3 regions of the Heyndrickxia sp. MSNUG genome follow, and region 3 is predicted to be linked to each of the others. Evidence: a T-box and tRNA genes for the amino acid it is inferred to sense, from the RefSeq annotation. Region 3 holds a T-box; the other regions hold tRNA genes.

Region 1 (10,269 bases), 1.7 Mb from region 3:
CAGGCTCGCGTGTAGCCACAACCTCGAACCCTTCTTTTTGAAGATTATCAGCAAGCATATTAATTATCGTTGTCTTGCCTGACCCATCCGGTCCTTCAATTGTTATAAAAATTCCGTTAGTCATTTAGATCCCCCAACTCTTAAACACTTTTATTTTATCAGCAGACAAAAACTCTCCACCCTGGATTTTCGCACCTATATTCCTCAAATAGCAAATTGTCTGTAAATCCTCTTCCTTCACCACTTCACCAGGAAGGCAAAGTGGAATACCAGGAGGGTACGGGATAATGGATTCTGCACAGATTCTTCCGGCAGAGGCATCAAGCGGAATGACCTCTGTTTCCTGGCGTTCCATTTCCTTATAACCGACAGCTAATGTTGAAATCGCGTAATTTTTTATAAAATGGTTCTCGCTAATCGACCGTTCTTTCGGAATCGACAAAGCTGCAGCGGCAAGGCTATCAGCGGCCTCTAGCCATCTGTGCTTCATTCCTCTCTTCAACAAAGGAAGCACAAATAGGACATTGTAAGGGTCCGCTAATTCGGTAAAAATCCCCTGTGACTCCAAAATTCTTTGCAATTCAAATCCAGATAATGTACCTGTTGCCTGGATAGTTATCTTTAAAGGATCACCCTGGTTCAATAACCGAATCGTCTCGATGTTATTTATCGTACTCCGGAAACTTTCAATCTCTCCACTAAGATAGGTGAGATCCTCTTGACTGTATGTGCCCAGATAGCTTCGCGCCAAATCAAGAGAAGCCATCAAGGGATAAGATGGACTGCTAGATTGCAGCGCCTGTAAATAAAACTGTAATTTATCCCCAGAAACCAAGCTGCTTTGAAAGTGGAGAAAAGCACCCATCGTCATCGCAGGCAGCGTTTTATGTGCAGATTGCACAACGATGTCGGCCCCTAGCTCCACTGCAGATTGCGGAAAAGAATCCCCCGCAATAAAATGCACACCATGTGCCTCATCCACCAGCACAGGAATGTCATGGGTATGAGCCAAATCGATGATACTCTTGAGGTCATAGGTCAACCCATAATAATTAGGATATGTTAAAATAAGTGCCTTTGCATCTGGATACTGGTTAATAGCCGACTTAATGTCATCTATATTCAGTCCTCCTGCAACTTTATATTCCTCGTTAAAATCAGGGCTGATAAAGACAGGATTGGCTTTAGCAAGTTTTATTCCATTCATAATTGATTTATGAGAATTGCGCTGTACCAGTACGAGATCATTTTCGTTTATGGCAGAAAGAATCATAGACAAATTTCCTACTGTAGAGCCATTTATTAAAAAAAAGCTCTTTTGTGTACGATACAAATCTGCTAATAACTCTTCCGCTTCTAAAATGACACCCTCTGGAGAATGCAAATCATCAAGGCCCGTTATTTCTGTGGCATCAAGCTTTAATATATCACTAAAAAAGGATTGTCCCTTTTCCAAAAAAACTTCGCCAAATTTATGACCGGGAACGTGAAAGGAAATGGGACTTTTCTGGTTATGCTTAATTAGTTGGTCAAACAAAGGTGTTCTCGTTTGTTTCATATACTCACCTTATATACATTATTCATTCATACTTACCTATTCTAACATTGATTTTGAGCAAAAAAAATAAAAGCCCTATAAAGAGGCTTTTAACTATAAATCTCAGGATTCGTTACTTTCCTTAACTTTTCTACGTAATATTTATATTTAGGATCACACGTATCAGTCTTGATCATGACGCTCTCACACTCTGTGCAAATAAATGAAGTATACAGGTGTATTCCTGCTGTTTTAGCCTGTTCGCAAACCACACACGTTTCCCCAACTTGTTTTTTTGCTAAAAGCGAACCCAATTTCTCCACCTCCGTACACCTATTGTTGCCAGCAGCTCCTTTTTGTATACAATTTTCCGAATAATATTTTAGAAAGTTTAATTGTTTTATATTTTATGATTGACTTCCCATTTCCTTGTATGTCTTATAACAATTTAGGGTTGGTTAATTATTATATGGTAAGATAGGCACTTTTCTTGGCATTCCTGCGGGCGCAGCTGGTCAGGTGAAATTCCGAAGGAGCGAACTAGGTTAAGAAGCCTAAAATGGCTTCTCTTCTTAAAAGTGCTCAAAAACAAAACCAAACATGATGTAGAGTGGGAATCTTGACAGTTTCGTTCATATCAGGAGGCTCAGCGCCATACCCCGCGGAAAGCGAAGCGCTTGGAACGAAAATCAACACCCTTGTTTAAAAAGCCAATTAATAAAGGGTATTTTTGACACCAAAAGTTTTAAGGCGGTGATGAAGCTAAGGAATTCATTTTATAAATGGTTATTCGTACTCTAATTTGGGGATTTCCGCTTATAATATTGATTTGATGAAAATTAATTAATACAAGTTGGACGAAGTTTAATACCAGTTGAGCAAAACATAATACCTGTTAGCCCACACTTACTACCGGTTGATAGAAATACCATACCGGTGACTGCTAAGATCATTCCGGTAAAATCGATTATAACCCAACTAACTGGTTACCATTACTGTGTATCCACATTTAATAAGACACAAAAAAAGAACAGCCATTACAGCTGTTCTTTCGTTTGCCCGGCGGCGTCCTACTCTCACAGGGGGAAACCCCCAACTACCATCGGCGCTGAGAAGCTTAACTTCCGTGTTCGGTATGGGAACGGGTGTGACCTTCTCGCCATCGCCACCAGACTATTTGGTTTGAGGTTTTGTTCCCTCAAAACTAGATAATGTGTAAGAAGAAAAAAGAAGAACGAGTAATCTAATTTGGTTAAGTCCTCGAACGATTAGTATCAGTCAGCTCCACACGTCACCGCGCTTCCACCTCTGACCTATCAACCTGATCATCTTTCAGGGTTCTTACTAGCTTGCGCTATGGGAAATCTCATCTTGAGGGGGGCTTCATGCTTAGATGCTTTCAGCACTTATCCCGTCCGCACATAGCTACCCAGCGATGCCTTTGGCAAGACAACTGGTACACCAGCGGTGCGTCCATCCCGGTCCTCTCGTACTAAGGACAGCTCCTCTCAAATTTCCTGCGCCCACGACGGATAGGGACCGAACTGTCTCACGACGTTCTGAACCCAGCTCGCGTACCGCTTTAATGGGCGAACAGCCCAACCCTTGGGACCGACTACAGCCCCAGGATGCGATGAGCCGACATCGAGGTGCCAAACCTCCCCGTCGATGTGGACTCTTGGGGGAGATAAGCCTGTTATCCCCGGGGTAGCTTTTATCCGTTGAGCGATGGCCCTTCCATGCGGAACCACCGGATCACTAAGCCCGACTTTCGTCCCTGCTCGACTTGTAGGTCTCGCAGTCAAGCTCCCTTGTGCCTTTACACTCTGCGAATGATTTCCAACCATTCTGAGGGAACCTTTGGGCGCCTCCGTTACTCTTTAGGAGGCGACCGCCCCAGTCAAACTGCCCACCTGACACTGTCTCCCGCCCCGATCAGGGGCGTGGGTTAGAATTTCAATACAGCCAGGGTAGTATCCCACCGACGCCTCCACCGAAGCTGGCGCTCCGGTTTCTCAGGCTCCTACCTATCCTGTACAAGCTGTACCAAAATTCAATATCAGGCTACAGTAAAGCTCCACGGGGTCTTTCCGTCCTGTCGCGGGTAACCTGCATCTTCACAGGTACTATAATTTCACCGAGTCTCTCGTTGAGACAGTGCCCAGATCGTTACGCCTTTCGTGCGGGTCGGAACTTACCCGACAAGGAATTTCGCTACCTTAGGACCGTTATAGTTACGGCCGCCGTTTACTGGGGCTTCGATTCAGAGCTTCGCTTGCGCTAACCCCTCCTCTTAACCTTCCAGCACCGGGCAGGCGTCAGCCCCTATACTTCGCCTTGCGGCTTCGCAGAGACCTGTGTTTTTGCTAAACAGTCGCCTGGGCCTATTCACTGCGGCTCATCTAGGCTATTCACCCAAATGAGCACCCCTTCTCCCGAAGTTACGGGGTCATTTTGCCGAGTTCCTTAACGAGAGTTCTCTCGCTCACCTTAGGATTCTCTCCTCGCCTACCTGTGTCGGTTTGCGGTACGGGCACCTTTTATCTCGCTAGAGGCTTTTCTTGGCAGTGTGAAATCAGGAACTTCGGTACTATATTTCCCTCGCTGTCACAGCTCAGCCTTCACGCAAGCGGGATTTGCCTCACTTGCAGCCTTACTGCTTAGACGCGCATATCCAACAGCGCGCTTACCCTATCCTACTGCGTCCCCCCATTGCTCAAACGATAAAGAGGTGGTACAGGAATATCAACCTGTTGTCCATCGCCTACGCCTTTCGGCCTCGGCTTAGGTCCCGACTAACCCTGAGAGGACGAGCCTTCCTCAGGAAACCTTAGGCATTCGGTGGATGGGATTCTCACCCATCTTTCGCTACTCATACCGGCATTCTCACTTCTAAGCGCTCCACCAGTCCTTACGGTCTAGCTTCAACGCCCTTAGAACGCTCTCCTACCACTGACATCAAAGATGTCAATCCACAGCTTCGGTGATACGTTTAGCCCCGGTACATTTTCGGCGCAGAGTCACTCGACCAGTGAGCTATTACGCACTCTTTAAATGGTGGCTGCTTCTAAGCCAACATCCTGGTTGTCTAAGCAACTCCACATCCTTTTCCACTTAACGTATACTTTGGGACCTTAGCTGGTGGTCTGGGCTGTTTCCCTTTTGACTACGGATCTTATCACTCGCAGTCTGACTCCCACGGATAAGTCTTTGGCATTCGGAGTTTGTCTGAATTCGGTAACCCGATGAGGGCCCCTAGTCCAAACAGTGCTCTACCTCCAAGACTCTTACAACGTGAGGCTAGCCCTAAAGCTATTTCGGAGAGAACCAGCTATCTCCAAGTTCGATTGGAATTTCTCCGCTACCCACACCTCATCCCCGCACTTTTCAACGTGCGTGGGTTCGGGCCTCCAGTTGGTGTTACCCAACCTTCACCCTGGACATGGGTAGATCACCTGGTTTCGGGTCTACGACCACATACTCATTCGCCCTATTCAGACTCGCTTTCGCTGCGGCTCCGTCTTCTCAACTTAACCTTGCATGGGATCGTAACTCGCCGGTTCATTCTACAAAAGGCACGCCATCACCCATTAACGGGCTCTGACTACTTGTAGGCACACGGTTTCAGGATCTATTTCACTCCCCTTCCGGGGTGCTTTTCACCTTTCCCTCACGGTACTGGTTCACTATCGGTCACTAGGGAGTATTTAGCCTTGGGAGATGGTCCTCCCAGCTTCCGACGGGATTTCTCGTGTCCCGCCGTACTCAGGATCCACTCAGGAGGGAACGAAGTTTCAACTACAGGGTTTTTACCTTCTCTGACGGGCCTTTCCAGACCACTTCATCTACCCCGTTCCTTTGTAACTCCATGTAGAGTGTCCTACAACCCCAAGAGGCAAGCCTCTTGGTTTGGGCTATGTCCCGTTTCGCTCGCCGCTACTCAGGGAATCGCGTTTGCTTTCTCTTCCTCCGGGTACTTAGATGTTTCAGTTCCCCGGGTCTGCCTTCAATACCCTATGTATTCAGGTAAAGATACTGTTCCATTACGAACAGTGGGTTTCCCCATTCGGAAATCTCCGGATCAAAGCTTACTTACAGCTCCCCGAAGCATATCGGTGTTAGTCCCGTCCTTCATCGGCTCCTAGTGCCAAGGCATCCACCGTGCGCCCTTTCTAACTTAACCGTTTGACAATAAATTGTCGTGGTTGATTCTCTATTAAATAGAGAGAAAAACTAAAATGGCGATCACTCGGTTTTTCTTGGTTCTTCTTACTTACGATTATCTAGTTTTCAAGGAACAATGGTGGAGCCTAGCGGGATCGAACCGCTGACCTCCTGCGTGCAAGGCAGGCGCTCTCCCAGCTGAGCTAAGGCCCCATTAATTATGAGAGATATATGGTGGGCCTAAATGGACTCGAACCATCGACCTCACGCTTATCAGGCGTGCGCTCTAACCAGCTGAGCTATAGGCCCATATATCATATGAGAGGAATCGCTCCCTCAAAACTAAACAAACAAGCGGTCAACTGTACGAATCATAAGATTCGCATTCCGATTACCTTTACGGCAATATCCTTAGAAAGGAGGTGATCCAGCCGCACCTTCCGATACGGCTACCTTGTTACGACTTCACCCCAATCATCTGTCCCACCTTAGGCGGCTGGCTCCAAAAGGTTACCCCACCGACTTCGGGTGTTACAAACTCTCGTGGTGTGACGGGCGGTGTGTACAAGGCCCGGGAACGTATTCACCGCGGCATGCTGATCCGCGATTACTAGCGATTCCGGCTTCATGCAGGCGAGTTGCAGCCTGCAATCCGAACTGAGAATGGTTTTATGGGATTGGCTTCACCTCGCGGCTTCGCTGCCCTTTGTTCCATCCATTGTAGCACGTGTGTAGCCCAGGTCATAAGGGGCATGATGATTTGACGTCATCCCCACCTTCCTCCGGTTTGTCACCGGCAGTCACCTTAGAGTGCCCAACTTAATGCTGGCAACTAAGATCAAGGGTTGCGCTCGTTGCGGGACTTAACCCAACATCTCACGACACGAGCTGACGACAACCATGCACCACCTGTCACTCTGTCCCCCGAAGGGGAACGCCCTATCTCTAGGGTTGTCAGAGGATGTCAAGACCTGGTAAGGTTCTTCGCGTTGCTTCGAATTAAACCACATGCTCCACCGCTTGTGCGGGCCCCCGTCAATTCCTTTGAGTTTCAGCCTTGCGGCCGTACTCCCCAGGCGGAGTGCTTAATGCGTTTGCTGCAGCACTAAAGGGCGGAAACCCTCTAACACTTAGCACTCATCGTTTACGGCGTGGACTACCAGGGTATCTAATCCTGTTCGCTCCCCACGCTTTCGCGCCTCAGCGTCAGTTACAGACCAGAGAGCCGCCTTCGCCACTGGTGTTCCTCCACATCTCTACGCATTTCACCGCTACACGTGGAATTCCGCTCTCCTCTTCTGCACTCAAGTTCCCCAGTTTCCAATGACCCTCCCCGGTTGAGCCGGGGGCTTTCACATCAGACTTAAGGAACCGCCTGCGCGCGCTTTACGCCCAATAATTCCGGACAACGCTTGCCACCTACGTATTACCGCGGCTGCTGGCACGTAGTTAGCCGTGGCTTTCTGGTCAGGTACCGTCAAGGTACCGGCAGTTACTCCGATACTTGTTCTTCCCTGACAACAGAGCTTTACGACCCGAAGGCCTTCATCGCTCACGCGGCGTTGCTCCGTCAGACTTTCGTCCATTGCGGAAGATTCCCTACTGCTGCCTCCCGTAGGAGTCTGGGCCGTGTCTCAGTCCCAGTGTGGCCGATCACCCTCTCAGGTCGGCTACGCATCGTCGCCTTGGTGAGCCGTTACCTCACCAACTAGCTAATGCGCCGCGGGCCCATCTGTAAGTGACAGCCGAAACCGTCTTTCAGCTTTTCCCCATGAGAGGAAAAGGATTATCCGGTATTAGCTCCGGTTTCCCGAAGTTATCCCAGTCTTACAGGCAGGTTGCCCACGTGTTACTCACCCGTCCGCCGCTGATCTTCAAAAGCAAGCTAATGAAGATCCGCTCGACTTGCATGTATTAGGCACGCCGCCAGCGTTCGTCCTGAGCCAGGATCAAACTCTCCAAAAAAGAGTATGAGTTAAGCTCATAATTTAAAACGTTGGCTAGTGATCATCTATATAATAGAAGTCACTATAATATTGTTTGTTGACGCTTGTTTGTTTAGTTTTCAAAGAGCAATTTTTCTGGCGTCGCTCGTAGGCGACTTAAATAATATATCATGTTGCGATTGCTTCGTCAACACTTTTTTTAAAAGTTTTTAACTGATGTCCAACAGCAACTTTTATATAATAACAACTCTTGCTTGGTTGGTCAATAACTTTTTCATAAAAAAGCTATTTTCCACAGATTGTTTTTTGTAGGAAGAATAGATTCTTGCCTTTTTCAAAAATCATGAATTTAAAAAAGATACCGTGAACAACGAAAAACATAAAAAATGCCGCTTTCCACAAGCGGCATTTCCATCAGCTAATCATTATATAATCCATGTCTGAATCGCAACAAGTGCAAAAACACCAGGTATTCCTAACAATCCAGAAACCGCTGCTGTTGCTATATTGATTGGCACGTAAACTCCGAAGCTGGTTCCGAAAGCATTAAGAAAAAATAAAAAGATGGCTCCGATTAAAATCTTTACTGCACCCTGGCCGACAAAACGGAGTGGTTTTGTCGGTGCACCTATGACCAGCAGCAGGAAGATCAATCCGCCAAGGATCGATATGACAACTACAGGATCCATACTGTTCCCCCTTATTTCAATGTCTTGTACTAATTTTTATGTACAAGTTATCAAAATAAGACCTTATTGCATGGAAAATAGTGAGTGCTACCTTGCCTTAATCGTAATTTTCCTGTGTTTTGCTTCTTTAAATAGAAAGAAGTACTTTGCTTCGGCAATCTTTGCTTCGGTGATAAACTCTTCTGATGGATCGAAGCTTCTTTCAACCAGTAGCTTTTGATTATTCCAGTTTGTCTTCATGGTGTTAAGCTGTTCCATTAATTTTTGGTCGAATTCTTTTCTAAGCCATTTCTTTTTACGAAACAACATGACTTTCCTCCAGTTGAATTTATCGCATAAATCAGTGACTATCCCGGCGAAGAACCGAATCAGCTACCTCTACGAAAACCATTCCAAGGTTCGATGGAAAATGGTAATTCCCTAATTACACTTCCCTGCGTCCTTCCAATGCTTTGGAGAGCGTGACCTCATCAGCGTATTCAAGGTCACCGCCGACTGGCAGTCCATGTGCTATACGCGTGATCTTAATGCCTGAAGGCTTTAACAGCCTGGAAATATACATGGCTGTTGCTTCTCCCTCTATATTGGGGTTAGTTGCAAGGATTACCTCCTGAACAGTCTCATCCTGAAGCCTCTTTAATAGATCGGGTATATTGATGTCTTCTGGACCAATGCCGTCCATTGGCGAAATCGCTCCATGGAGTACATGATACAAGCCGTTGTATTCCTTCATTTTTTCCATGGCTATCACATCTTTTGGATCCTGTACTACACAGATGATGCTTCGATCCCTGCGCTGGTCTTCACAAATATAACAAGGATCCTGGTCAGTGATATGGCCGCAAACTGAACAATATGTCAGATTCCTCTTGGCATTTACTAGTGCTTTCGCGAAATCCAATACGGTTTCTTCCTTCATGCTCAAGACGAAAAATGCCAGACGAGCGGCCGTTTTAGGGCCGATACCCGGCAATTTCATAAAGCTGTCGATCAGCTTTGATATTGGTTCAGGATAATGCATTCTTTTCTATTCCTCCTAGAACATTCCCCCAGGAAGGTTCATTCCTTTTGTGAATTGTCCCATTGTCTTGTTTGATAGTTCTTCTGCTTTTTTCAATGCATCATTCGTTGCCGCAAGCACTAGGTCTTGAAGCATTTCAACATCATCCGGGTCAACAACTTCTGGTTTGATTTGAACATCCACAATTTCCTTGTGTCCAGTTACGATGACTGTAACCATGCCGCCGCCAGCAGTTCCTTCGATCTTTTCTTCACCTAATTGAACTTGTGCTTCTTCCATCTTCTTTTGCATCTTTTGCATTTGCTTCATCATATTTTGCATATTACCCATTCCACGCATCATATTAACGTACCTCCAATTTTAATCTTGTATTTGTATTAATTCATCGCCAAATAATTTCTTGGCTTCAGCAATCAGCGGGTCTTCATTAGCTGATGGCCCTTCATCTGCCCCATCGCCTCTTTGGCTGATAAAGCTTTCCCTTATTTTAAGCCACTGGTCTTCCGGCACACCTATTACCTGCAGCATCTTGCCCGTGTATTCATGCATGGCACCGCTGACGGTCTCGACAAACCTGGTGTTTTCCATTGCCATTTGACAGTGTATTTCATATTTGAATTTTATCACTACAGCTGCATCGGATGCAGCAACTGGCTCAGCTTCATTCAACAATGCAGCCTGTGATCGCATTTGTTTTGCCGCGAGCATCTCAAGAAGATCGCCCCAACGGCTTTTGATTGTCTGCAGGTCTGCCTTTGTTGCATTCTTTAACACTTCATTGATTTTACCGGCAGGTGCCTGGAACCCTTTCCGGTTAGCACGCGGCGCTTTTTTTGCAGCCGCAGCAGGCTCACTCGCAGCTTGACCAGGATTTTGCTGGAAATATGCGAGCTTCTCCTCTAGCTGTTCAAT
Region 2 (10,269 bases), 1.7 Mb from region 3:
GAAATGGTCAATGAGGAACTGTTCGGTGAATTTGATATTGCCGCTTTAAAGGCATTGAGTTCATCCATCATGAATTTTTCGATTGGCAGCATCGTTCGCCTGTCTGATGGACAAACTGCGGAAATCGTTTTTGTCGAAGAAAAAAACCCAACCAGGCCTCTAGTCAGAATAATAGAATCGAATGAAATTCTTGCGCTAGAAAAAAACCGTCACTTGCATATAGAAGAAGTCATATAAAAGCTGGCCGCTGAGCCGGCTTTTTTTATTGATTCTGTTAAAACTGAATGTTGGTTTTTATATCCTGTTGATTGTTGTGGAAGGCGCGTAGACTCCAGAGGGATCAGCTGGCCAGGCGAGACCCCTCAGGTGCTTGAGACGGGGAGGCTCACCGTCAGTTCCACGGAAAGCGAAGCGCCTGGAAAGAAAATCAAAAGACTGGTTTTATAGAGCCTTTTTATTAAATCTATGTGAATAGAAAATTTCTTTAAGAAAGTGCATGAAAAGTATTGCTTTATAATTATATGACTGATATAATCTTCAAAGTCAGTAACGAAAACAACAACTTCTTCAAAAGGTTTTTGAAAAAAGTTATTGACTTATACAGCAAGGAAATGTTATATTAATCAAGTCGCTTCGGGGCGACGCGGCAACAAATTGCTCTTTGAAAACTAAACAAACAAGCGTCAACAAACAATATTATAGTGACTTCTATTATATAGAAGATCACTAGCCAACGTTTTAACTTTATGAGCTAACTCATAACTCTTTTTTGGAGAGTTTGATCCTGGCTCAGGACGAACGCTGGCGGCGTGCCTAATACATGCAAGTCGAGCGGATCTTCATTAGCTTGCTTTTGAAGATCAGCGGCGGACGGGTGAGTAACACGTGGGCAACCTGCCTGTAAGACTGGGATAACTTCGGGAAACCGGAGCTAATACCGGATAATCCTTTTCCTCTCATGAGGAAAAGCTGAAAGACGGTTTCGGCTGTCACTTACAGATGGGCCCGCGGCGCATTAGCTAGTTGGTGAGGTAACGGCTCACCAAGGCGACGATGCGTAGCCGACCTGAGAGGGTGATCGGCCACACTGGGACTGAGACACGGCCCAGACTCCTACGGGAGGCAGCAGTAGGGAATCTTCCGCAATGGACGAAAGTCTGACGGAGCAACGCCGCGTGAGCGATGAAGGCCTTCGGGTCGTAAAGCTCTGTTGTCAGGGAAGAACAAGTATCGGAGTAACTGCCGGTACCTTGACGGTACCTGACCAGAAAGCCACGGCTAACTACGTGCCAGCAGCCGCGGTAATACGTAGGTGGCAAGCGTTGTCCGGAATTATTGGGCGTAAAGCGCGCGCAGGCGGTTCCTTAAGTCTGATGTGAAAGCCCCCGGCTCAACCGGGGAGGGTCATTGGAAACTGGGGAACTTGAGTGCAGAAGAGGAGAGCGGAATTCCACGTGTAGCGGTGAAATGCGTAGAGATGTGGAGGAACACCAGTGGCGAAGGCGGCTCTCTGGTCTGTAACTGACGCTGAGGCGCGAAAGCGTGGGGAGCGAACAGGATTAGATACCCTGGTAGTCCACGCCGTAAACGATGAGTGCTAAGTGTTAGAGGGTTTCCGCCCTTTAGTGCTGCAGCAAACGCATTAAGCACTCCGCCTGGGGAGTACGGCCGCAAGGCTGAAACTCAAAGGAATTGACGGGGGCCCGCACAAGCGGTGGAGCATGTGGTTTAATTCGAAGCAACGCGAAGAACCTTACCAGGTCTTGACATCCTCTGACAACCCTAGAGATAGGGCGTTCCCCTTCGGGGGACAGAGTGACAGGTGGTGCATGGTTGTCGTCAGCTCGTGTCGTGAGATGTTGGGTTAAGTCCCGCAACGAGCGCAACCCTTGATCTTAGTTGCCAGCATTAAGTTGGGCACTCTAAGGTGACTGCCGGTGACAAACCGGAGGAAGGTGGGGATGACGTCAAATCATCATGCCCCTTATGACCTGGGCTACACACGTGCTACAATGGATGGAACAAAGGGCAGCGAAGCCGCGAGGTGAAGCCAATCCCATAAAACCATTCTCAGTTCGGATTGCAGGCTGCAACTCGCCTGCATGAAGCCGGAATCGCTAGTAATCGCGGATCAGCATGCCGCGGTGAATACGTTCCCGGGCCTTGTACACACCGCCCGTCACACCACGAGAGTTTGTAACACCCGAAGTCGGTGGGGTAACCTTTTGGAGCCAGCCGCCTAAGGTGGGACAGATGATTGGGGTGAAGTCGTAACAAGGTAGCCGTATCGGAAGGTGCGGCTGGATCACCTCCTTTCTAAGGATATTGCCGTAAAGGCAATCGGAATGCGAATCTTATGATTCGTACAGTTGACCGCTTGTTTGTTTAGTTTTGAGGGAGCGATTCCTCTCATATGATATATGGGCCTATAGCTCAGCTGGTTAGAGCGCACGCCTGATAAGCGTGAGGTCGATGGTTCGAGTCCATTTAGGCCCACCATATATCTCTCATAATTAATGGGGCCTTAGCTCAGCTGGGAGAGCGCCTGCCTTGCACGCAGGAGGTCAGCGGTTCGATCCCGCTAGGCTCCACCATTGTTCCTTGAAAACTAGATAATCGTAAGTAAGAAGAACCAAGAAAAACCGAGTGATCGCCATTTTAGTTTTTCTCTCTATTTAATAGAGAATCAACCACGACAATTTATTGTCAAACGGTTAAGTTAGAAAGGGCGCACGGTGGATGCCTTGGCACTAGGAGCCGATGAAGGACGGGACTAACACCGATATGCTTCGGGGAGCTGTAAGTAAGCTTTGATCCGGAGATTTCCGAATGGGGAAACCCACTGTTCGTAATGGAACAGTATCTTTACCTGAATACATAGGGTATTGAAGGCAGACCCGGGGAACTGAAACATCTAAGTACCCGGAGGAAGAGAAAGCAAACGCGATTCCCTGAGTAGCGGCGAGCGAAACGGGACATAGCCCAAACCAAGAGGCTTGCCTCTTGGGGTTGTAGGACACTCTACATGGAGTTACAAAGGAACGGGGTAGATGAAGTGGTCTGGAAAGGCCCGTCAGAGAAGGTAAAAACCCTGTAGTTGAAACTTCGTTCCCTCCTGAGTGGATCCTGAGTACGGCGGGACACGAGAAATCCCGTCGGAAGCTGGGAGGACCATCTCCCAAGGCTAAATACTCCCTAGTGACCGATAGTGAACCAGTACCGTGAGGGAAAGGTGAAAAGCACCCCGGAAGGGGAGTGAAATAGATCCTGAAACCGTGTGCCTACAAGTAGTCAGAGCCCGTTAATGGGTGATGGCGTGCCTTTTGTAGAATGAACCGGCGAGTTACGATCCCATGCAAGGTTAAGTTGAGAAGACGGAGCCGCAGCGAAAGCGAGTCTGAATAGGGCGAATGAGTATGTGGTCGTAGACCCGAAACCAGGTGATCTACCCATGTCCAGGGTGAAGGTTGGGTAACACCAACTGGAGGCCCGAACCCACGCACGTTGAAAAGTGCGGGGATGAGGTGTGGGTAGCGGAGAAATTCCAATCGAACTTGGAGATAGCTGGTTCTCTCCGAAATAGCTTTAGGGCTAGCCTCACGTTGTAAGAGTCTTGGAGGTAGAGCACTGTTTGGACTAGGGGCCCTCATCGGGTTACCGAATTCAGACAAACTCCGAATGCCAAAGACTTATCCGTGGGAGTCAGACTGCGAGTGATAAGATCCGTAGTCAAAAGGGAAACAGCCCAGACCACCAGCTAAGGTCCCAAAGTATACGTTAAGTGGAAAAGGATGTGGAGTTGCTTAGACAACCAGGATGTTGGCTTAGAAGCAGCCACCATTTAAAGAGTGCGTAATAGCTCACTGGTCGAGTGACTCTGCGCCGAAAATGTACCGGGGCTAAACGTATCACCGAAGCTGTGGATTGACATCTTTGATGTCAGTGGTAGGAGAGCGTTCTAAGGGCGTTGAAGCTAGACCGTAAGGACTGGTGGAGCGCTTAGAAGTGAGAATGCCGGTATGAGTAGCGAAAGATGGGTGAGAATCCCATCCACCGAATGCCTAAGGTTTCCTGAGGAAGGCTCGTCCTCTCAGGGTTAGTCGGGACCTAAGCCGAGGCCGAAAGGCGTAGGCGATGGACAACAGGTTGATATTCCTGTACCACCTCTTTATCGTTTGAGCAATGGGGGGACGCAGTAGGATAGGGTAAGCGCGCTGTTGGATATGCGCGTCTAAGCAGTAAGGCTGCAAGTGAGGCAAATCCCGCTTGCATGAAGGCTGAGCTGTGACAGCGAGGGAAATATAGTACCGAAGTTCCTGATTTCACACTGCCAAGAAAAGCCTCTAGCGAGATAAAAGGTGCCCGTACCGCAAACCGACACAGGTAGGCGAGGAGAGAATCCTAAGGTGAGCGAGAGAACTCTCGTTAAGGAACTCGGCAAAATGACCCCGTAACTTCGGGAGAAGGGGTGCTCATTTGGGTGAATAGCCTAGATGAGCCGCAGTGAATAGGCCCAGGCGACTGTTTAGCAAAAACACAGGTCTCTGCGAAGCCGCAAGGCGAAGTATAGGGGCTGACGCCTGCCCGGTGCTGGAAGGTTAAGAGGAGGGGTTAGCGCAAGCGAAGCTCTGAATCGAAGCCCCAGTAAACGGCGGCCGTAACTATAACGGTCCTAAGGTAGCGAAATTCCTTGTCGGGTAAGTTCCGACCCGCACGAAAGGCGTAACGATCTGGGCACTGTCTCAACGAGAGACTCGGTGAAATTATAGTACCTGTGAAGATGCAGGTTACCCGCGACAGGACGGAAAGACCCCGTGGAGCTTTACTGTAGCCTGATATTGAATTTTGGTACAGCTTGTACAGGATAGGTAGGAGCCTGAGAAACCGGAGCGCCAGCTTCGGTGGAGGCGTCGGTGGGATACTACCCTGGCTGTATTGAAATTCTAACCCACGCCCCTGATCGGGGCGGGAGACAGTGTCAGGTGGGCAGTTTGACTGGGGCGGTCGCCTCCTAAAGAGTAACGGAGGCGCCCAAAGGTTCCCTCAGAATGGTTGGAAATCATTCGCAGAGTGTAAAGGCACAAGGGAGCTTGACTGCGAGACCTACAAGTCGAGCAGGGACGAAAGTCGGGCTTAGTGATCCGGTGGTTCCGCATGGAAGGGCCATCGCTCAACGGATAAAAGCTACCCCGGGGATAACAGGCTTATCTCCCCCAAGAGTCCACATCGACGGGGAGGTTTGGCACCTCGATGTCGGCTCATCGCATCCTGGGGCTGTAGTCGGTCCCAAGGGTTGGGCTGTTCGCCCATTAAAGCGGTACGCGAGCTGGGTTCAGAACGTCGTGAGACAGTTCGGTCCCTATCCGTCGTGGGCGCAGGAAATTTGAGAGGAGCTGTCCTTAGTACGAGAGGACCGGGATGGACGCACCGCTGGTGTACCAGTTGTCTTGCCAAAGGCATCGCTGGGTAGCTATGTGCGGACGGGATAAGTGCTGAAAGCATCTAAGCATGAAGCCCCCCTCAAGATGAGATTTCCCATAGCGCAAGCTAGTAAGAACCCTGAAAGATGATCAGGTTGATAGGTCAGAGGTGGAAGCGCGGTGACGTGTGGAGCTGACTGATACTAATCGTTCGAGGACTTAACCAAATATAGATTACTCGTTCTTCTAAATTCTTCTTACACATTATCTAGTTTTGAGGGAACAAAACCTCAAACAAAATAGTCTGGTGGCGATAGCGAGAAGGTCACACCCGTTCCCATACCGAACACGGAAGTTAAGCTTCTCAGCGCCGATGGTAGTTGGGGGTTTCCCCCTGTGAGAGTAGGACGCCGCCGGGCACATGAAAGAACAGCTGTAATGGCTGTTCTTTTTTTGTATTTTTTTAACTGTGGATATTCGGAAAATGGTAACCAATTGTTAGGGTTATAATCAAATTTATCGGGATGATCTAATTATCAACCGGTATTAAATGTGGGCTAACAGGTATTAAATTAAATCCAACTGGTATTATTTTTCGAACAACCGGTATTAATGGTGCCCTAACTGGTATTATATTTCTTACAATCAATATTCCAAATTTAAAAGCGATCTGCTGGAAACTAATTGAATTCCAGGGACGTTCCACTGTCCCATGTACCATTCCGAACTCTTCCTAACCTGTTCGGAAGCTGCTGAATTTCTGAATAAAGCAAACCCCCCTGAAATCAATTCAGGGGGGTTTGTGTATTAGCTTTTCTTTTTCTTGGTTCCGAGCGACTGCAATTGATCCAGGACTTTCTCACGTGACTTTCTATCTTTTAGCAAGTATGCTGTACCTAAGGCTACTGTTGTCATCATCAGTTTTTTTCTATCCATGAATGCTCCCTCCTTAGTATTCTCATTGTTCTATTATAAGAAATTCCCGTTTCAGAAGGATATAAACGCTCTAATACTCTCTATTGCTTTTAGAACGCCGTCATCCTTTGGTACATCACTTATTCATTAAGTATTGGTAAATTAAGTAAGGACCCTTTTTTACCGTGGATAGTAAAAACGTCTGAATAAGCGGATAGTCTTCATTCGGCATCATTTTGATCAGTTCACTCCACCATTCGGTCTCATAACGGGCAATCATGCCCAAGTTGTATAAAAGTAAATAATGCAGCAGAAGCTCGGGAAATAAGTATAATTCACCTTTATTCAATGGGAATGAGTAATGCTGATCTTCAAGATTATATTTTAATGGAATCGGTTCAGCCATCTCAGATAAATTTGCTTCAAAATAAATCCTTTGCGGGTCCTCTGGCAAAAATGAGATAGGAATAGCAGATTTAGCTTGATAAAATTCCTTGAAACGATTTTCCGTCATATGAAATTGGTCTAATACTGATTTAGGAAGAGAATATTTTGCTTCTCTTTCAGCCACTGGCTGAAAGATTTGCTTGCCCTTCAGTTCTAAAATAATGCCTGACATTTCTGGAATCAAGTCAAGTATTTCGCCCATCGTAGCTTTTTCGCCTTCAAGTTGTTTCATGTGGAACATTTTCTCAGACATGAGGGAAAATAATCCATTCTTTTGAAATTTCACTTCATCCTCAGTGAAACTATATTGCTGTTTCTTCCGTTTTCTCGTTGATACACCATGAGCCAAAACAGAAGTTGTTTCGGGATAATCGGGTGCAACCGTCAGAATACATGCTTTGATTAAATGGACAAGTCCGTAAAACAGCATAATCGGCTGGATGGCAAGGGGGGATTTTTCTGCCTGTTCATAATAAAGTTTCCCATGTTCGAGATAATACATAAAGGGATAACAGTTCTCAAAGCTTTTCAAGTCAGGTTGATCAAGATTTAGTTTTCGATAGCATTTTTTCAGATAGGCTTGTGAATATTCTGCTGAAAAAAAGAGTGTATAACTATTCCATTCTCTATATGGCAAGGACACATGAATAACCTCCAAGTTGTTTGAAAAATCGGACTAATAGCACCTTTCTTGACAGTATTTTAACCAATTGATAACCTACAAATAATATTTTCTTAAAGGGGGTCATTTACAATGTGGGAAAGCAAATTTGTAAAAGAAGGATTAACGTTTGATGATGTGCTCTTGGTACCAGCAAAATCAGAGGTTTTGCCAAAGGATGTCAGTCTTAGGGTCAGCCTTACGGAAAGTTTAAAGTTAAATATTCCAATTATCAGTGCTGGTATGGATACGGTCACAGAAGCGGAACTGGCGATATCAATCGCAAGACAGGGCGGGCTGGGCATCATTCATAAGAACATGTCCATCGAACAGCAGGCTGAACAGGTTGAAAAAGTAAAGCGCTCCGAAAGCGGAGTCATTACTGATCCATTCTTCCTTACTCCAGAACACCAGGTATTTGACGCAGAGCATCTCATGGCCAAATACCGCATCTCGGGTGTTCCTATCGTCAATAATGAGGAAGAGCAAAAGCTTGTCGGTATTATCACAAATCGTGATATGCGTTTCATCCAGGATTACTCCATAAAGATTGAAGAAGTAATGACGAAAGAAAATCTGGTAACAGCTTCTGTTGGTACTACACTGAATGAAGCAGAACAGATCCTTCAGCGCCATAAAATAGAAAAACTCCCACTAGTAAATGATCAAGGTGTATTAAAAGGATTAATTACCATTAAAGATATTGAAAAAGTAATCGAGTTCCCGAATTCATCAAAGGATGCGCAGGGCCGTCTGCTTGCAGGAGCAGCAGTTGGTGTCACAGGAGATACGATGAAGAGAGTGGAGATGCTTGTTAAAGCGAATGTTGACGTCATTGTTGTAGACACAGCTCATGGGCATTCAAGAGGGGTGCTTGACACAGTGAGACAAATCCGTGAGAGTTACCCTGAACTGAACATCATCGCAGGGAATGTAGCTACTGCAGAAGCTACACGGGATCTTATTGAGGCTGGAGCAGATGTTGTTAAGGTCGGTATCGGTCCTGGCTCCATTTGTACTACAAGGGTTGTTGCCGGTGTAGGTGTACCGCAGATCACTGCAGTTTATGATTGTGCAACTGAAGCGCGCAAGCATGGGAAATCAATCATCGCTGATGGCGGAATCAAATACTCAGGAGATATCGTTAAGGCTCTTGCAGCAGGAGGACATGCTGTCATGCTCGGAAGCCTGCTTGCCGGAGTATCGGAAAGCCCGGGAGAGACGGAAATCTATCAGGGACGCAGATTCAAGGTTTATCGCGGCATGGGCTCGGTTGGAGCGATGGAAAAAGGATCGAAGGACCGTTACTTCCAGGAGGACAACAAGAAGTTTGTTCCAGAGGGAATTGAAGGAAGAATCCCTTATAAAGGACCTCTTTCAGATACAATCTATCAGCTTGTTGGCGGCATCCGCTCGGGTATGGGCTACTGTGGAACAGCAGATCTCGAACAATTGAGGGAAAATGCACAATTCGTCCGCATGACTGGTGCTGGACTGAGAGAAAGCCATCCGCATGATGTTCAAATAACGAAGGAAGCTCCTAACTACTCAATGTCATAAAAAAGTTTTTGAAATCAAGAAGTTTAAAACATAAGTCCCATCCAATAAGGGCGGCATTTCCCAGGAAACAAAAAGGGGAATCCCCCCTTCATCTGAGACTTTTTTCCTGTATAATCATAGGTTTTTTCCTGATTTTACATTAGACAGAGTGACTATTCTCTGTCTATTTTTTTCGTTTTTTTTGTGTTAAACTTAACGGGTGTGATTTTTCAGGGGTCAATAATATACAAGCTTAATAGATTATTTCTTTATAGGCTTTTTTCATAATCATGGCGGTTGATCTTCCTAACCTTATTAAATATGTATTGTAACAACTACAATATTGATATAAAAAATTAGGAAAAGATGCCCCAAGGCTGCAATCTATATGAAAACAGTCACAATTTAAAATTTGGAGGGAAAGACGTTTTGAATCGAAATCAGAAGCAGCTTTCAATGTTCTTCGCAACATTGATTTTAACGATCGCAACCGTATTTTCTGGATTTACAATGAAGGCTGAGGCTGCAGATGACCAGTTAGGCATCGAAGCAGAAGCGGCCATCCTGGTTGACGCAGAATCAGGAAAAGTATTATATGAGAAAAACTCTGATGTTGTCCTTGGCGTAGCATCAATGTCTAAAATGATGACTGAGTATATGGTTCTCGAAGCTATTAAAAAAGGAAAGCTTCAGTGGGACCAAAAGGTGAAAATCAATGAATATGTCCACAAGCTATCTGCTGCACCTGAGCTTTCAAATGTTGGCCTAACTCAAGGTGAAGATTATACAGTGAAAGAATTGTATCAGGCAATGGCGATCCATTCTGGAAACGCTGCTACAGTCGCATTAGCAGAGGTACTATCAGGTACGGAAAAGAATCATGTAGAGAAGATGAATAAAAAAGCCGCTGAACTTGGCTTGAAAGATGTTAAGTTTGTTAACTCAACTGGTTTGAATAATAAAGATTTGCTAGGAAAGCATCCTGCAGGAAACCCTGATGAGGAAAATGTCATGACTGCTCGTTCTTTAGCAAAACTTGCTTACCGTTTGTTGAAAGACTATCCTGAAGTTTTAGAAACAGCTAGCATGCCTTCTTTGAAGTTCAGAGATGGAAGAGAGTATAAAAACTTCAACTGGATGCTTCCAGAGCTTATTTTCCCTTATGATGGGGTAGATGGTTTGAAAACGGGTTCTACTGATTTTGCAGGCTATGGTTTTACAGCAACTGCAATGAGAAATGGCCAAAGATATATATCTGTTGTCATGAAAGCAGATTCTAAAGACAGC
Region 3 (10,269 bases):
CGCTTTCTTCCTTTAGTCTGCCAGGTACCCGGTAAATAGTGCATATTTTTCCTTCCTGCGGAGATACTGAATTTTGACAGCAGCTCCTGTGAGGAGGGAAAAGATTGACACGAAACAAAGTTGAAATTTGCGGTGTTGATACATCAAAGCTTCCCGTTCTGAAAAACGAGGAAATGAGAAAACTGTTTAGAGAAATGCAAAGTGGTGACATCACAGCTAGAGAAAAACTTGTGAATGGGAACCTAAGGCTTGTTTTAAGTGTAATCCAGCGTTTTAACAACCGGGGCGAGTTTGTCGACGATCTGTTTCAGGTCGGGTGTATAGGCCTTATGAAATCCATTGATAATTTTGATTTGGGACAGAATGTAAAATTTTCTACATATGCCGTTCCGATGATAATAGGCGAAATCAGAAGGTATTTGAGAGATAATAACCCAATCAGAGTTTCACGCTCGTTAAGGGATATAGCCTATAAAGCTTTGCAAGTAAGGGAAAGGCTGATGAGTGAGGCATCAAGGGAGCCAACTGCTGAAGAAATCGCGAAAGTTCTTGAAGTGCCTCATGAAGAAATTGTTTTTGCGCTAGATGCAATTCAGGATCCCGTTTCCCTCTTTGAACCAATCTATAACGATGGCGGGGACCCAATTTTTGTCATGGACCAGTTAAGCGATGAGCGGAACAAGGATATCCATTGGATTGAAGAAATAGCGCTAAAAGAAGGAATGAGACGCCTGAACGAAAGGGAAAAACTGATTTTAAGGAAAAGGTTTTTCCAGGGAAAAACGCAAATGGAGGTTGCTGATGAAATCGGGATCTCACAGGCACAAGTTTCCCGGCTTGAGAAGGCGGCAATTAAACAAATGAATAAAAATATCCAAAGCTAAAGCTGCCTCCCTGGCAGCTTTTTATTTTGCCATTGCTTCTCCAAAAATCATACATCTTTTTTCTTTTCATATATCTAATATAGGATCTTTTTTAGATTGGCTGGGTTATAGGACAATTTTGATTTAGCACCTTTTGGTTGGAGCGGAGGTTAATCGACTCAGCAGAAAGCGAGATCCTGGAGCTTAAATCAACAATCTGTATAAAAAAGCCTTAGTTTAATAGGCGGAATCACAAATAAATTTTTTTTGAAATAGCTATGTATCAAATAATTCAAAAGTAATATCCGGGGGGATCTGAATGGTTAAGGTGACTGAATTCCAGGTGAAAGATGTCGTGAACGTATCTGATGGGAAAAGACTCGGGAATATTGAGGATTTTGAAATCAATTTAAATACAGGGAAAATTGAAGCGGTAGTCATTGGAAGTTCTGGAAAAGTCCTGGGCTTTTTTGGTAAAGAAGACGAGGTCATCATTCCGTGGAAGAACATTCTTAAAGTTGGAGAAGACGTCATACTTGTCCGCTACAGGGACAGCGGAGAATACATTGAACCTGATGGAGGGGGACAATAGCCGTATCACTGTTGTGTTACGGCCTTGTTGTGATAAACTAGACAAAAACAGCGAGAGGTATAAAATATGGAACCATTCATCTTAACCAATAAAGAATACTTTTCCATTAAAGAGTGGATGGACCGTTATCCCGGCCTTGAAGTTGGTTTTACGACGAAAAATGGCGGTGTCAGTGAGCAGGCTTTCTCTGGATTAAACTTTGGATTTCATGTTGGAGATCAGCAGGATGCTGTATGTCAGAATCGTAACCTGTTGGCGAATAAGATCGAATTTCCCCTTGAAAGCTGGGTTGGAGCAGAGCAAACCCATGAAATTCACATCGAGAAAATCTCCAAAAACGATCAAGGAAGAGGGTCTGATGACTATGCCAGCTCTTTTTCTGGAACAGATGGTTTTTTAACAAATGAGGCAGGTATATTGCTTACCCTTTGCTATGCTGACTGTGTCCCGCTTTATTTTATCGAGCCGGACAAGAGGCTGATCGGTGTGGCCCATGCTGGGTGGAAAGGCACGGTCAACGGTATTGGAGCAGAGATGATTAGCAAATTTCAGCAAAATGGGGCAAAAATAGAAAAAATTTCTGCAGTAATTGGCCCATCAATATGCAAAAAATGTTATATTGTTGATGAGAGAGTGATTCTTTTAGTAAAAAATGTACTAGAAGGTGTCGAAAATTTACCATATAATCAAGTTAGTGAAGGTCAATATTCTCTCAACTTAAAGGAAGTGAACCGGCAGATCTTATTAAAGGCCGGTGTAAAAAGTGAAAATTTATTTGTCACCGATTATTGCACAAGCTGCCACAGTGAGCATTTTTATTCTCACAGGCGGGATAAGGGCAATGCTGGCAGAATGATTGCCTACATAGGGTGGAAGGAGGATAGCCGTCCATAAATGAAAGTATCCAGAAATCTGGAGGTTATCCAGAGTCAAATAGCAGAAGCCTGTCAAAAGGCAAATCGCAGTCCGGAAGATGTGAAGTTAATCGCGGTGACTAAATACGTATCTGCGGAACGGGCTCAGGAAGCCATTGAAGCAGGTATTGTCAATTTAGGTGAAAACCGTGATGAGGGACTCCTTGAAAAAGATCAGCCTTCTAAAGGACAAGCCTGTCTGGCATTTTATCGGTACGCTGCAAACAAGAAAAGTAAAAAATATGATTGAACATGTTACATATATCCACTCGCTTGACAGACTGTCACTTGCAAAGGAAATCGATAAGCGTGCTAGCGCTAAAATAAATTGCCTCATTCAGGTCAATGCATCTGGAGAGGAAAGCAAGCACGGATTAAAGCCTGAACAGGTAGGGGAATTCATCTCTGAATTGAAAGATTACCCGAACATCCTTGTTAGTGGATTAATGACAATGGCTCCAAATACAAAGGACGAGCTAGTGATCAGAGAGTGTTTTAAAGCACTTAAAAAGCTTCAGGGAGAAATCCAGGGCCTTAACCTTGAGTATGCTCCATGCACTGAGCTGTCAATGGGAATGTCAAATGATTTTCAAATCGCAGTTGAAGAAGGTTCTACCATGGTCCGCATCGGCACTGCGCTGGTAGGTAACGAATCGGAGGTGCAATAATATGAGCTTAAAATCAAAAATTAAGACATTTTTTTTCCTGGAAGATGAATATGACTATAATGATGAGGAAATGCTCGAAGAGGAAGCGGAGCCATTTAAGCCAAGCAAGCAGCCGGCTCAGCAAAAGCAAAATGTTGTAAGTCTCCAGAGTGTGCAAAAATCATCAAAAGTAATCCTGATGGAGCCAAGGATGTATGCTGAGGCGCAGGAAATTGCTGATCACCTGAAAAATCGCCGAGCCGTAGTCGTTAACCTTCAGCGGATTGACCACGACCAGGCTAAGCGGATTGTAGATTTCCTTAGCGGAACAGTCTATGCGATCAGTGGTGATATTCAGCGTATTGGTATGAATATCTTTTTATGTACCCCGGATAATGTGGAAGTGACAGGGAATATTTCTGAACTGATGCAGGAGCGGGATATTCAAGAGTCGAGGTGGTAGGAGTAAATGGATGTAGTAGTTGGTATTTTAGCTCAATTAATAAGTCTTTACCAGTGGGCATTGATTATCTATATTTTCATGTCATGGTTCCCTAATGCAAGAGAGACTGCGATTGGCCAGTTTTTAGCCCGTATTTGCGAGCCGTTTTTGGAACCGTTCCGCAGGATCGTCCCTTCAATTGGTATGATCGATATATCACCAATTGTAGCTTTCCTGGTATTGAAATTCGCGGTATCAGGCTTATATCAGCTGGCTCATTGGTTTTAAAATATGACTATTTTTGCAGGGTCTGTTTCAGGCCCTGTTTATTTTCTATTTAGGGATATAAGGTTTTGTAACAAAGGAGATCACAATGAACATTTATCAGCATTTTCGTCCTGAGGAACGTGAATTTATTGACCAGGTCATAAATTGGAAAGAGTACGTGGAGCAGAGCTATGCGCCAAAATTAACAGACTTTCTCGACCCTAGAGAACAGCAAATCCTAGCAACCGTCATTGGAAAACATCCTGATGTCAAATGGAAGCTTTTCGGCGGTGCTAATGGAACTGAACGAAAGCGTGCTTATCTTTATCCAGATTATATGGAAGCCCAGCAGGAGGATTTTCAAATCAAGCTATTTGGAATTGAATATGCGAAGAAATTCATTACCATCGAACATCGACAGGTACTGGGAAGCCTGATGTCGCTCGGATTAAAGCGCGGGAAATTTGGTGATATCCTCATTGAAGGCGACACCGTTCAGTTTTTTGCGGCTGCAGAGATTGCAGATTATATAAGAATGCAGCTTGAATCGATCGGAAGGGCTTCGATAAATCTGACAGAACTGGATATTGGCGAAGCCCTAGCGATTGCCGATGAATGGAATGAAATGAATGCGACAGTGACCTCCTTACGGCTTGATACGGTTATGTCATCACTGTTCAATCTTTCTAGACAGAAATCGCAGCTTTTGATCCAGCATGGCCATGTGAAAGTCAACTGGACGGCTATTGAAAACACGGCCTTTGAATGTGGGGAAGGTGACGTTCTATCTGCGCGAGGATTTGGCCGTGCGAAAATTATCGGTATAGAAGGCAAAACGAAAAAAGATAAATATCGAGTTATTGCCGGAAGGAAAAAATAATTATATAGTTATAAAAGAAGGATTTTTAGTTTTTTTGTCGAATCATTGCTTTAAGTACATATAGGACTATAACTTAATGGGAGGTGGCGTCATGCCTTTAACGCCGTTAGATATACACAACAAAGAATTCAACAAAGGATTCCGCGGGTATGATGAAGATGAAGTAAATGAGTTTCTTGATCAGGTCATCAAAGATTATGAACTTATTATCCGTGAGAAAAAAGAGCTTGAAGAAAGGCTCAACGAAATGAATTCAAGGCTTGGACATTTTACGAATATTGAAGAAACCCTCAATAAATCAATCGTAATTGCCCAGGAAGCCGGAGAAGAAGTTCGCCGCAACGCGCAAAAAGAGGCTAAGCTGATCATTAAGGAAGCAGAGAAAAATGCTGACAGGATCATCAATGAATCACTATCCAAAGCACGTAAAATCGCGTTAGAAATCGAGGAACTGAAGAAGCAGTCAAAGGTATTCCGGACCAGATTCAAGATGCTGATCGAAGCACAGCTTGATATGCTGAACACAGATGATTGGGATCACTTGCTGGAATACGAACTTGATTCTACTGAATTAAAGACTGCGCAAAGAGAAGAAGAAGATTCACTGGCTTGACGCAAGCAGTTCATTTCGCATATAATTTCATAACAAAGTGCAATACATGAAAGAAACGATGATAGGGACAGTACGGCTGTTCAAATGCTTGCCAAAAGCGAAATGGGGAAGGTGGAAGCCCATTGCGAGCGAGTAGCCTGAAAATCACCCTTTAGTTCCGAGCTGAACATTCGATTTGAATAAGTAAGCGCAGGCGTGACATTCGCGTTAAGAATGCTAAGAGGACAGAATGATTCATTCTTGTCTATTTAGGGTGGTACCGCGGGAATAAACCTTCTCGTCCCTTTTCAGGGATGAGGAGGTTTTTTTATTTTCCTGGGCTGTGTTAAAGGACAATGTTTAACACCTGTTGATTGAATCGTAAATCAACAGACAAGTTTAATGCAGCCATTTCCTAACATCGCGATCATGATTGCAGGGTAAAGAATAGGGAGGATTAATTTAATGGAGTACAAAGATACGTTGCTTATGCCGAAGACCGAATTTCCAATGCGCGGAAACCTTCCAAACAGGGAACCGGAAATCCAGGCAAAATGGGAAGAAATGAATATTTACGAAAAAGTGCAGAAACACACGGCAGACCGCCCGCTGTTCATTCTGCATGACGGCCCTCCATACGCAAACGGAGATATCCATATGGGTCACGCATTGAATAAAATTCTTAAAGATTTCATCGTGCGTTACAAATCAATGAGCGGTTTCTGTTCACCATATGTTCCTGGCTGGGATACACATGGTTTACCGATTGAGCAGGCGCTTACCAACAAAGGTGTAAAGCGTAAAGAAATGACTGTCGCTGAGTTCAGGAAGCTCTGTGAAGAGTATGCCTACCAGCAGGTTGACAACCAGCGCGAGCAATTTAAGCGCCTTGGTGTAAGGGGCGACTGGGAAAATCCATACATCACATTAAAGCCTGAATATGAAGCACAACAAATCAAGGTTTTCGGTGAGATGGCAAAGAAGGGCTACATCTATAAAGGTAAGAAGCCAGTATACTGGTCTCCTTCAAGTGAATCTGCTTTGGCTGAAGCTGAAATTGAATATCAGGATAAGCGTTCTGCATCGATTTATGTTGGCTTTAAGGTGAAGGATGGAAAAGGAGTTCTTGACCAAGATACTGAAATCGTCATCTGGACAACAACTCCATGGACAATTCCTGCAAACCTTGGAATTTCTGTCCACCCTGACTTATCTTACGTTGTAGTTGAAGCGAACGATAGGAAATTCCTTGTAGCGGAAGCATTGCTTGAAACGGTGACGAACGAAATCGGCTGGGAAAATCCAGTAACTCTTAAAAAGGTTGCAGGTAAAGAGCTTGAAGGCATTCTTGCAAGCCACCCTTTGTATGATAGAGATTCACTCGTTATGCTTGGTGAGCATGTTACGACAGATGCTGGAACTGGCTGTGTACACACCGCGCCTGGCCACGGGGAAGATGACTTCTATGTTGGTCAAAAGTATGGTCTGGAGGTTCTATGCCCTGTAGATGATAAGGGGGTTATGACTGCTGAAGCTGAAGGCTTCGAAGGATTATTTTATGATGAAGCGAACAAGCCAATCACAGAAAAGCTTGAAGAAGTTGGCGCATTGCTGAAACTTTCTTTCATCAAACATTCATATCCACATGACTGGAGAACAAAGAAGCCAGTAATCTTCCGTGCTACAGCTCAGTGGTTCGCATCCATTAAAGATTTCCGTAATGAGCTGCTACAGGCTGTTGAGGAAACGAAATGGGTACCAGCATGGGGGGAAACAAGATTATTCAATATGGTTCGCGACCGCGGTGACTGGTGTATTTCCAGACAGCGTGCATGGGGTGTTCCAATTCCGGTTTTCTATGCAGAAAATGGCGAAGCGATCATCACTGATGAAACAATTGACCATGTTTCAAATCTATTCCGCGAGCAAGGTTCAAATATCTGGTTTGAAAAGGATGCAAAGGACTTGCTTCCTGAAGGCTTTAGCCACCCTGGAAGCCCTAATGGAACTTTCACAAAAGAAACGGACATCATGGATGTTTGGTTTGATTCCGGTTCTTCACATCAGGCAGTGCTTTTAGAGCGAGATGATCTTCGGCGTCCGGCAGACCTTTACCTTGAAGGCTCTGACCAATATCGCGGCTGGTTTAATTCATCACTTTCTACATCTGTAGCGGTCACTGGCAAAGCGCCATACAAGGGAGTATTGAGCCATGGTTTTGCTCTTGATGGCGAAGGACGCAAAATGAGTAAATCCATTGGAAACGTCGTAGTACCTGCAAAGGTCATGAACCAGCTTGGTGCCGATATCCTTCGCTTATGGGTTGCGTCTGTTGACTATCAGTCAGACGTTCGTGTATCTGATGCCATCCTTAAACAGGTTGCTGAAGTGTACAGAAAGATTCGCAATACTTACCGATTCTTGCTTGGTAATTTGGCAGATTTCAACCCCGAGACGGATGCTGTGCCGTTTGAGCAGCTTCGTGAGGTAGACCAGTTCATGCTGGTGAAGCTAAATAAATTAATTAAATATGTACGGAACGCTTATGATAATTATGAGTTTGCAGGCGTTTACCATGCGGTGAACAATTTCTGCACTCTTGATTTAAGTGCTTTCTACTTAGATTTCGCTAAGGATGTTCTGTATATCGAAGCTGCTGACAACGCAGATCGACGTGCCATCCAGACTGTATTGCACGAGAGTCTCCTTGCACTAGTTAAGTTGACTGCGCCAATCCTTTCACATACAGCTGATGAGGTATGGAACTTCATTCCATCCGCGAAAGAAGAAAGTGTCCAGCTTACAGATATGCCAGAATACAAAGAAATTCCGAATGCAGTGGCACTTGAAAAAAAGTGGAATGCATTCATGAAGCTTCGTGATGATGTCCTCAAGGCACTTGAAGAAGCAAGGAATGAAAAAGTAATCGGCAAGTCATTGACAGCAAAGGTTTCTTTATATGTTAATGACAACACTAAGGAGCTTTTGGACTCCATTTCTGAAAATCTGAGCCAGCTATTCATCATTTCAGGTTTTGAAGTGGCAGGCAGCTACGACCAAGCGCCTGAAAACGCAATTAAGCTTGAAAATGCAGCTATCGCTGTAACTAAAGCTGAAGGCGAAACATGTGAAAGATGCTGGATTGTCACTCCTGAAGTAGGCCAGGTTGAAGACCATCCAACACTTTGCCCACGATGTGCAACTGTGGTAAAAGAAAATTATTAAAATGATGAAAGCTCCAGGTTTGCCTGGAGCTTTTTTTTGTCTTTAGATTATGTGCATTGATCCCTTGAACAAACAAATATCTTCCACCTTCGGGAATTCCTGCAGTACATGTAAAAAGTTTTCCTGAGTCAGCATTATGCGCGGGGAAATAATAGCTGTAAACAGGAACGGGGGCAGATATATGGAAGGTAATCTTGATTACATTTACAATGAACTCCGTGAAACGAAAACAGAACTGTTAGCGTACCTGAATTCTGAAAACACCAGTGAAAGGATCTTACAGTACATCAAGGATGAACTTGATGATATCGATTCGGCGCTTCAGAAAATTGAAAATGGTGAGTATGGAAAATGTGAAATATCAGGAGAGATTTTGCCGCCAGAGTTTTTGCAGAGTATACCAACAGCAAAATCTTCCTATGAAATTGCCCGGATAGAACAATATTGCCGCAAGCCGCTGTATTCTTAAAAACACCCACCTTCTATAAGGGGATGGTTCATGCTGCAATTTTTAAAAATATGGTATGTTAACTATAATCAACACCTGTACTCTAGAAAATCTGTCGTTTTCGTCTTATATGTGCTAAAATGCAAAGGTAATGAATTGCTGAATGTGGAGGTTACCTTTGTGTTTTATTACATAATTGCACTTTTTGTTATTTTGCTTGACCAGCTGACAAAATGGATGATCGTTAAAAACATGGAACTTGGAGATAGCATCCAGGTTATTGAAAACTTTTTTTACATCACCTCTCACCGCAATCGTGGTGCAGCATGGGGAATCCTGCAGGGGCAAATGTGGTTTTTTTATGTTATAACCATCGTTGTAATTGTTGGCCTTGTCATTTATATTCAGAAAGCAGCTAAAGGAAAGCTCTTGCTCGGTGTTTCACTTGGCTTTATGCTGGGGGGAGCGATCGGGAACTTTTTGGACAGGCTGTTCCGAAAAGAAGTTGTTGATTTCATCAACACATATATTTTCGGGTACGATTTCCCTATTTTCAATATAGCTGATTCTGCACTTGTTATTGGTGTAGGTTTGTTGATGATTGATATAATCAGGGAAGAGAGAGAGGCGAAAAGAAAAGCATATGGAGAAAATGGAACACATCATCAGTGATACCCAGGCTGGTGACAGAATAGATAAAGTTGTATCAACGCTTGATCCGGAATGGTCAAGAAGCCAGGTGCAGCAATGGATCAAGGATGGCAATGTCCTTGTTAACGGTGCTTCGGTAAAAACAAATTATAAATGCAGCTATGAAGACAGGCTTGTAATCAGCATTCCAGAACCTGAAGCGTTGGATGTTGTACCGGAAGAAATGAATTTAGAGATTTTTTATGAGGATCAGGATGTCCTTGTTGTGAACAAACCTAAAGGAATGGTTGTTCACCCTGCTCCAGGGCATATGACAGGAACACTGGTAAATGGCTTGATGGCACATTGCAAGGATTTATCTGGGATTAATGGCGTGCTGCGACCAGGAATTGTCCACAGAATCGATAAGGATACTTCAGGTTTGCTTATGGTTGCCAAAAATGATTTAGCTCATGAAAGCCTGGTGAACCAGCTTGTTGCCAAGACTGTAACCAGGAAATATAAGGCGCTGGTTCATGGTAATATCCAGCATGATTTTGGCACGATTGACGCTCCGCTTGGCAGGGATACGAAAGACCGCCAGAGTATGACGGTCGTTGATAATGGGAAGCATGCCGTTACTCATTTTAACGTACTTGAGCGTTTCAATGATTTCACGTTTGTGGAATGCCAGCTTGAGACTGGCCGCACTCACCAAATTCGCGTCCATATGAAATATATTGGATATCCGCTTGCAGGGGACCCGAAA

Evidence for each region. A T-box is a leader RNA that pairs with one kind of tRNA and senses whether it is charged. The one in region 3 lies ahead of ileS (isoleucine--tRNA ligase), so its partner is inferred to be a tRNA-Ile.
Region 1: it has a tRNA-Ile gene. The T-box ahead of ileS (isoleucine--tRNA ligase) is inferred to sense a tRNA for this amino acid. The anticodon was not compared.
Region 2: it has a tRNA-Ile gene. The T-box ahead of ileS (isoleucine--tRNA ligase) is inferred to sense a tRNA for this amino acid. The anticodon was not compared.

What each region holds. Positions count from the first base shown of each region.
Region 1 covers NZ_CP150978.1:30,443-40,711, reverse strand. Annotated here, with positions in the region: gene tmk (dTMP kinase) at 1-124, opposite strand, end outside; gene AABM38_RS00195 (aminotransferase class I/II-fold pyridoxal phosphate-dependent enzyme) at 125-1,558, opposite strand; gene AABM38_RS00190 (sigma factor G inhibitor Gin) at 1,648-1,851, opposite strand; rRNA gene rrf (5S ribosomal RNA) at 2,595-2,710, opposite strand; rRNA gene AABM38_RS00180 (23S ribosomal RNA) at 2,786-5,720, opposite strand; tRNA gene AABM38_RS00175 (tRNA-Ala) at 5,839-5,914, opposite strand; tRNA gene AABM38_RS00170 (tRNA-Ile) at 5,934-6,010, opposite strand; rRNA gene AABM38_RS00165 (16S ribosomal RNA) at 6,117-7,666, opposite strand; gene AABM38_RS00160 (pro-sigmaK processing inhibitor BofA family protein) at 8,073-8,336, opposite strand; gene AABM38_RS00155 (YaaL family protein) at 8,424-8,645, opposite strand; gene recR (recombination mediator RecR) at 8,761-9,357, opposite strand; gene AABM38_RS00145 (YbaB/EbfC family nucleoid-associated protein) at 9,373-9,699, opposite strand; gene dnaX (DNA polymerase III subunit gamma/tau) at 9,718-10,269, opposite strand, start outside.
Region 2 covers NZ_CP150978.1:9,937-20,205, forward strand. Annotated here, with positions in the region: gene AABM38_RS00040 (HD-GYP domain-containing protein) at 1-237, shown strand, start outside; rRNA gene AABM38_RS00045 (16S ribosomal RNA) at 767-2,316, shown strand; tRNA gene AABM38_RS00050 (tRNA-Ile) at 2,423-2,499, shown strand; tRNA gene AABM38_RS00055 (tRNA-Ala) at 2,519-2,594, shown strand; rRNA gene AABM38_RS00060 (23S ribosomal RNA) at 2,713-5,647, shown strand; rRNA gene rrf (5S ribosomal RNA) at 5,724-5,839, shown strand; gene AABM38_RS00070 (hypothetical protein) at 6,228-6,356, opposite strand; gene AABM38_RS00075 (YaaC family protein) at 6,472-7,425, opposite strand; gene guaB (IMP dehydrogenase) at 7,537-9,003, shown strand; gene AABM38_RS00085 (serine hydrolase) at 9,439-10,269, shown strand, end outside.
Region 3 covers NZ_CP150978.1:1,702,711-1,712,979, forward strand. Annotated here, with positions in the region: gene sigG (RNA polymerase sporulation sigma factor SigG) at 105-884, shown strand; gene AABM38_RS08355 (YlmC/YmxH family sporulation protein) at 1,183-1,455, shown strand; gene pgeF (peptidoglycan editing factor PgeF) at 1,522-2,349, shown strand; partial or broken gene AABM38_RS08365 (YggS family pyridoxal phosphate-dependent enzyme) at 2,350-3,037, shown strand; gene AABM38_RS08370 (cell division protein SepF) at 3,039-3,479, shown strand; gene AABM38_RS08375 (YggT family protein) at 3,486-3,746, shown strand; gene AABM38_RS08380 (RNA-binding protein) at 3,832-4,605, shown strand; gene AABM38_RS08385 (DivIVA domain-containing protein) at 4,697-5,218, shown strand; T-box leader at 5,268-5,506, shown strand; gene ileS (isoleucine--tRNA ligase) at 5,663-8,422, shown strand; gene AABM38_RS08395 (hypothetical protein) at 8,604-8,891, shown strand; gene lspA (signal peptidase II) at 9,051-9,542, shown strand; gene AABM38_RS08405 (RluA family pseudouridine synthase) at 9,514-10,269, shown strand, end outside.